3 regions of the Arthrobacter sp. efr-133-TYG-104 genome follow, and region 2 is predicted to be linked to each of the others. Evidence: riboswitches for the same ligand, from Rfam matches in the RefSeq annotation. Region 2 holds a riboswitch; each other region holds the start of a gene.
The links. A riboswitch is a leader RNA that binds a small molecule or an ion and turns the genes downstream of it on or off. The one in region 2 is predicted to bind cyclic di-AMP.
Positions count from the first base shown of each region.

Region 1: another riboswitch for cyclic di-AMP. It lies ahead of QRN04_RS08840 (aggregation-promoting factor C-terminal-like domain-containing protein); the one in region 2 lies ahead of QRN04_RS00435 (M23 family metallopeptidase).
Region 3: another riboswitch for cyclic di-AMP. It lies ahead of QRN04_RS04630 (hypothetical protein); the one in region 2 lies ahead of QRN04_RS00435 (M23 family metallopeptidase).

Region 1 covers NZ_JARVTA010000010.1:22,758-25,014, forward strand. Annotated here, with positions in the region: gene QRN04_RS08835 (HAMP domain-containing sensor histidine kinase) at 1-653, shown strand, start outside; cyclic di-AMP (ydaO/yuaA leader) riboswitch at 786-943, shown strand; gene QRN04_RS08840 (aggregation-promoting factor C-terminal-like domain-containing protein) at 951-1,799, shown strand; gene QRN04_RS08845 (glycosyltransferase) at 1,971-2,257, shown strand, end outside.
Region 2 covers NZ_JARVTA010000001.1:84,022-86,278, forward strand. Annotated here, with positions in the region: gene QRN04_RS00430 (iron-dependent transcriptional repressor DtxR) at 237-932, shown strand; cyclic di-AMP (ydaO/yuaA leader) riboswitch at 1,103-1,314, shown strand; gene QRN04_RS00435 (M23 family metallopeptidase) at 1,319-2,143, shown strand.
Region 3 covers NZ_JARVTA010000004.1:57,455-59,711, reverse strand. Annotated here, with positions in the region: gene QRN04_RS04635 (ATP-dependent DNA ligase) at 1-976, opposite strand, end outside; cyclic di-AMP (ydaO/yuaA leader) riboswitch at 1,172-1,321, shown strand; gene QRN04_RS04630 (hypothetical protein) at 1,324-2,257, shown strand, end outside.

The DNA of each region.
Region 1 (2,257 bases), on a different contig from region 2:
CCCATGAACTGCGCACGCCGCTCACTGCCATCCGTGGCTACACGGAGCTGCTGCGGATGACGGAATCTTTCACCGATGATGGCCGCAAATCGCTGGCCCGCGTCCAAAGCCAGTCGGAGCGCATGACCACGCTGGTAGAGGATCTGCTGCTGCTGGCCCGCTTGGATGAGGGACAACCCCTGCATGTCACGGATGTGGACCTCACGCAGTTGGTCATTGAGACCGTCAACGACGAGAAAGTCATGGCACCGGACCATCACTGGCAACTGCGGCTTCCCGATGAACCGATCTCGGTCCGGGGCGATGCGACGCAGCTGCATCAGGTCATGGCCAATCTGCTATCGAACGCCCGCAAACATACCGATCAGGGCACCACTGTGGTGACCGGTGTATCGCTCTCGGCAGACGGCAGCGCCGTGGTCACCGTGACGGACAACGGCCCTGGCATACCCGAGGACTTTCAACGCCGCATCTTCTCGAGGTTTGCCCGTGCAGACGCTGCCAGGTCGGGGTCCGAAGGTACCTCGGGGCTGGGTCTGTCCATCGTCGAATCCATAGTCCAAGCACACGGGGGGAACGTGGAAGTGACATCCCGTCCGGGGCGGACGGAGTTCGCCTTGCGTCTTCCGTCAATGAACACCGGCTTGACGTAATGAAACGAGCAAGTCGACTCTCCGCATTCGTGATCTCTGTTACCTAAATGTGACTTTGAGCGAAGGGTCCTGTACCGTCGAAAGGGTGGGTCGCTCCAACTGGCCCACTTCCGGGATGCGCCGAGCTCTGCCACTTCCCGGAGTCCGTTCTTCTTTGAGGCAGAGACGGGGGACCCAGAGTCTCCGGGCCAGGCCTAGTGCCAGCCCTTGGGGTGAAACCGCAGCGTGATGCGCGGCCGGATGACCTCATCCGAACCCGACAGCTAACTCCGCAGGCGCTGAGAGGCAATCAAAACCATGTCTGAATTTAACGATCAGGCGCGCCCTTCCGCGCGTCACCGTGACGACAAGAGCACACCCCTGACCAAGTCGCAGTCCGTCCTAAAGAACGCTGCCCGCCGGGGTAAAAGCGGCTACCGCATGTCGGTAGTGGCCGGCGTTATCGCCGCAGGGCTGGGTGTTGCATCGCTGGGCCAGGCCGCGAATGCAGCGTTCACTCTTCCTGAAATGAGCAAGGCAGCGGAGACCCAGTCAACCGCACAGTCTGACAGCAAGGCTAAGGACGCTGTGGCACAGGCTGTAGCAAAGGCCGACGCCGCCAGGCAGGCCGCTGCAGACAAGGCAGCAGCTGACAAAGCTGCAGCCGATAAGGCAACAGCAGACAAAGCTGCAGCCGATCAAGCAGCAGCAGCGAAAGCCGCAGCGGACAAGGCAACTGCGGACCAAGCCGCTGCCGCACAAAAAGCTGCTGCGGATGCTGCCACGAAGCAGGCCGCTGACGCCGCTGACGCCCAGACTGCTGCTGCCGCGCAGGCTGCCGCCACCCCCGTGGCTGTGGACGATCCTGCCGGCGCCAAGGCCTATGCAGCAAGCGTTCTCTCCAGCTACGGCTGGGGCCAGGGCGAAATGACCGCCCTGAACGCACTGTGGGAAAAGGAATCAGGATGGCGGACCACTGCTACCAACGCTTCCAGCGGTGCCTACGGCATTGTCCAGTCCCTTCCCGCTTCCAAGATGGCTACTGCCGGTGCTGACTGGCAGACCAACTACCAAACCCAGATCAAGTGGGGGCTGGACTACATCAAGCAGCGTTACGGCTCCCCCTCGGCTGCCCTCGCGTTCCACTTGGCCAATAACTGGTACTAAACCACCAGGGCTAACCATCGCCGCACTGTCCCTGATTGCCGCACTGTCCCTGCATGTCCACTACAGCGTCCGCTGCAGTAGGCAATCGGGACGGTGCGGCAATTCCGGTTTCACAGTCACATCACAGCTTCCGCCTAAAGCACTCATACGAGGCTGCCCCACGCTGGATACATGACGCTCACAGATCCGGCAACTGGTGCACCACCAAGCCCACGCCAAGGCGGGGAACTGGCATCCTCCGCTGTGCCGCTGGCGCAAGCGCGGCGCTCTCCGGTTGATACCCACACTGCCGTTCCGGTCCTTGACGTGACAATCCCTGTCCACAACGAGGAAAGCGACGTGGAAGCCTGCCTCCGCAGGCTTCACGCGCACCTTGCGGAAACGTTCCCCCACAGCTTCCGTATCACCGTGGCCGATAACGCAAGCACGGACAACACCCTCCGGATCGCGGAAAGACT
Region 2 (2,257 bases):
CTCCCCAATTCTGCCCGAACACCCTCCTTGGCAGGAACCTGGAGTTGTCATAGTCCGCCACGTGGAACGCACCCAGACCATATGCAACCGGTCCCGTTGACGGAATTATCAAGAGTAATTCCTAATAAGCTAGGCTGGTCTTGCGTTAAGGGCGGGCGAATCAAGCCCCGCCCACCGAGTTGGGCGCGGTACGGTGGAGCTACGCAAGAGACTGCGTTCGAGGAGAGCTGAGCGGGATGACGGATCTGATCGATACCACTGAGATGTATCTTCGGACCATTTTGGAGCTTGAAGAAGAGAACATTGTTGCCCTTCGCGCACGAATTGCCGAGCGTCTCCGACACTCCGGCCCCACCGTGTCACAGACCATCGGACGAATGGAAAGGGACGGCCTGGTCATAGTTTCCAATGACCGCCACCTGGAACTGACCCAAGCGGGCCGGAAGCGGGCCACCGAAGTAATGCGTAAGCATCGGCTGGCCGAGCGGCTCTTGGCAGATGTGATCGGATTGGATTGGGCCTACGTCCATGACGAAGCCTGCCGTTGGGAACACGTTATGAGCGAACGCGTCGAACGCAGGCTTTACGAGCTTCTTGAGCACCCCACCGAATCTCCCTACGGCAATCCGATTCCAGGGCTTGAAGCAATCGGTGGTTTGGCCGCCGTCCCTGCGGGCCGGCCGGATGTCAACCTTTTGCAGGCCATGGACGGTTACGGCTCCGATTCGCGGGTGCTCATCAGCCGCCTCGCCGAACCTATCCAAGTGGAGCCGGAGCTGTTGACCCAGTTGGATGAAGGCGGAATCCGGCCAGGAGCATTAGTGTCACTGGAGCGAGTGGGCGAGTACATCTCCGTTCGGGTCCCCGGCATTGAAGGCGCCTTGGAACTCCCTCCTGAGGTCGCCGGCCACGTCTTTGTTTCCCTCGGCTAATACGCCGGGCGACATCTAGCGCGGCTGCAATTCTCCCGCTGCGGCACGGCTTAGCATCACCCTTTCCTGTTGATAACGAATTTATTACTGGGGGACTTAATCCCCTATAGTTGATTATTGGCGCCGATACCAAAGCGTTACCTGATCCGGAGCCAAACTCTGCCAGCGGATCAGGTGTTCCACCCCTTACTGGCAGAGGCGGGGGAACCACTAGCGGCTGTCTAAAGAAGCAGCCTTGGGGTGAAGTCCGCAGCAGAAGTGCCCACTGATACAGGTCCTCCTGGGGATACCTGTGTGCCGTGAGCGCTGAGCGCGGGCCGGGTCTTTGAACTCTCTGACTCGAATCCGACAGCTAACTTCGCAGGCTTTTCAGAGAGGAATAGAGTTTGACATCGCAGAACGTCAGGGGCCGCCGTCGCGCATCCGGCCCTGCTGCTGAGGTGGGGCCTGCCCGCGTTGCTACGGAAATCCGGCCCCGCGAAGCCAGCCGCCAGCGCCGTCGGAAAGGTCCGCTGCGTCAAGTGGCCGACTTCGCCGCAGCCAGCGGAGTGGGTCAGAAAGCCGGCATCGCACTTGCTGCTACCGGCTTGGCACTGACAGTCGGCCTGCCAGGCACCAGCCCGATGATGGCTACCTCGGACTCTGGCCAAACCGAGTCTGCGCTGTCTGTAGCCGGTACCCAGCCGGAGGTATCCGCGGCGGCATCGGCCAAAATCGACTTCAGCCGTGCTGCCGTTTCCACGGCAGCGGATCCCGATGGCAAGCTGAAGCAGCTGCTGAGCGCCCAGTCTGTGGCCAGCATCCAGCGTTCATCGTCCCAAGGCACTTTGGGTGCCCCCTTGGACACGCTCGTCACGGCATCGCCGTTCGGTTACCGCGTCAGTCCGCTGACGGGCGGCACCGGTGACTTCCACCGCGGCCAGGACTTCGTGGCGCAGTGCGGCACCGCGGTCCATGCTGCCGCGGCCGGCAAAGTAACTTTCGCAGGATGGCACGAGTACGGTGGCGGCAACCGTGTGGTTATAGATCACGGAAACGGCTTGGAAACTACCTACAACCACCTGTCGTCCTTCAACGTCAAGGTGGGCCAGACGGTCAGCCGCGGCGACGTTGTGGCCCTCAGCGGCACCACGGGAGCCTCCACGGGCTGCCACCTCCACTTTGAAGTCCAGGTCAATGGCGAAGTCGTTGACCCCATGGGCTGGCTCTGACCAACGTGATGGCCATCTCTCGATTCCGTGAGGCCGCTCGTGACCTGAATGTGACATTCGCGTTCAACTGTTGTACCGTACATAACGCATCGGCTTTTTAGGGGGCCGGTGCAC
Region 3 (2,257 bases), on a different contig from region 2:
GCCACCGCCGGAACTGGGTGGTGTGCCGGAAACGATCGCCCTCCATATAGTCGTACGCCACTTCGATCACCAGGTCAGGGCGAAGCGGGACGAAAGAGAAGTCCTTGCCGCCGCTCCACCTGCTCTGGGCCCCGGGCATCCTGGAACCACCCGCCGCTTCATCTTGCGTGGCCCACTCACCCCACGGATGGTCGCCGAGGTCCACTTGGTACGGTTCCAACTCGGCCACCAGGCTCTCCCGTTTGGCCATGGGGAACGATGCCACCACCCCCACGTGGTGAAGCCGCCCGTCGTCGTCGTAAAGGCCCAGCAGCATGGACCCGACGACCTTTGCCGTCTTGTGCCAACGGAAGCCCGCCACCACGCAGTCCGCGGTTCGCACGTGCTTGGTCTTGAACATGACGCGCTTGTTGGGTTGATATGTGCCGTCCAGTGGTTTGGACAGCACGCCGTCGAGCCCTGCGCCTTCCAGTTGGACGAACCACTCCTTGGCCCTCTCCAAGTCGGTCACTGCGGGGGTGATGTACACAGGGGGTTCGGCCGTGGAGAGTGCTTGCTCCAGGATTGCTCGGCGTTCCGAAAAAGGCCGGCCCGTCAGGTCGTCATCACCTAGGGCAAGGATGTCGAAGGCGACCAACGACGCCGGGGTCTTCTCCGCCAGCATCCGGACCCTGCTATCGGCAGGATGGATGCGTTGCTGGAGAACCTCGAATTCAAGCCTGTTGCCTTGGATCAGGACAATCTCGCCGTCGATGACGCACTTGTCCGGAAGGTTCCCCTGCAGCGCCGCCACAAGCTCCGGGAAATACCGGGTCATGGGCTTCTCATTCCGGCTGCCGAGGACTATCTCGTCCCCATCCTTGAAGACGATGGTCCGGAAGCCATCCCACTTGGGCTCGTAGTGCCCAACATCCGGGATGTCAGGGACTGACTTGGCGAGCATGGGCGAGACGGGCGGCATCACGGGCAGGTCCATAGGTCAATGTCTACCTGCCCTGGCCCAGTGAAGCTAGTGTTGGGCGATGGATATCCGGCCGTGTTGCGGGCGGGAGCCGTGACGGCCGCGCAGCCGTTACATTAATGTGACTTTGTTTTCCGGCTAGGGTAACTTCATAGGGCGACCCGGAACTCCGCTGGGCCGTTTCCGGGCTGACGCCGAGCTCTGCCGCAATCCGGGATTCCGCTAGACCCACGGCAGAGACGGGGGACCCAGTGTTCCGGGCTTGTTCCCCGACAAGCCCTTGGGGTGTAGCCGCCAACCGCGGCCGGACGGCCTCGTCCGAACCCGACAGCTAACCTCGAAGGCGTCGAGAGGCAACAACCATGTCCCCAACCATGGATCAGCCGCGACGCGCCCTGCGTGAGAGCGAGCGCGCCAAACCAACAGGCCGCCGTCGGGCGTCTACTGACAGTCCCGCACTTGCGGACCCGGCACTACCGATGACCCGTGCGGCACGGCGTGCCGCCGAGCGGCAACGCGAGCACGCTTCCGGCGTGGGCGTCGACGACGACGCCAGCCACGCCGAACGACCCGCCGCCGCTGGGCCCCAGCCCGTGCAAACCGCGTTCGAGCAAACCGCGACCGTCCCCGAGGCCCTGGCTGGAGAAGCACCGGCCGGAGCAGATCTGGCCGGCGACGATCTGGCCACAGTTCAGATTCCAGCCGTTCAGCCCGCCCCTACTGAAGCGACCGCGGAACCAGTCGCCGCAGCAGTCACGGCAGCCATCCCGCTCCAAGCTGCCGAGGTCTCTTCGTTTCCGCACCACCGGCCGCGCCAATACAGTCGCGAACCATACGCGGTACTACACAAGGCCGCGTCAGTCCGCCACATGAGCCAACGCATGGCCATGGTGGCAGGGGCATTGGGCCTGGCCTTGACTGTGGGCACGGTGGGCCACGCTCTCGATCTTCCGTTCTTTGGCAGCGAAAGCAAGGTCACGGACGCCAGTGGCGGCGGCGCCGGTGCCACGATCGCACAAACCACGGCCTCGATCTCCGGCGTGCCCGGCGGTTCCAGCGCCGCATCCGCTGTCGCTGCCTCGGCGGGTGCAACGCCTACTGCGGAGTCATCAGACGTCAGCCAAGCCGCCACTGTTTCGGGCGCGCCGGATACTGGGGCGTCGTCGTCGCCCGCGGCCTCCGGCACTCCCACAGTTTCCCTTGCGCCGCCGGTGTGGGTTCCTTCGGCAGCCCAACCAGCAGCGCCGGGCACGCCAGCCGCACCCGCGCCTGTTCCCGCCCAGCCAGTTCCTGCCC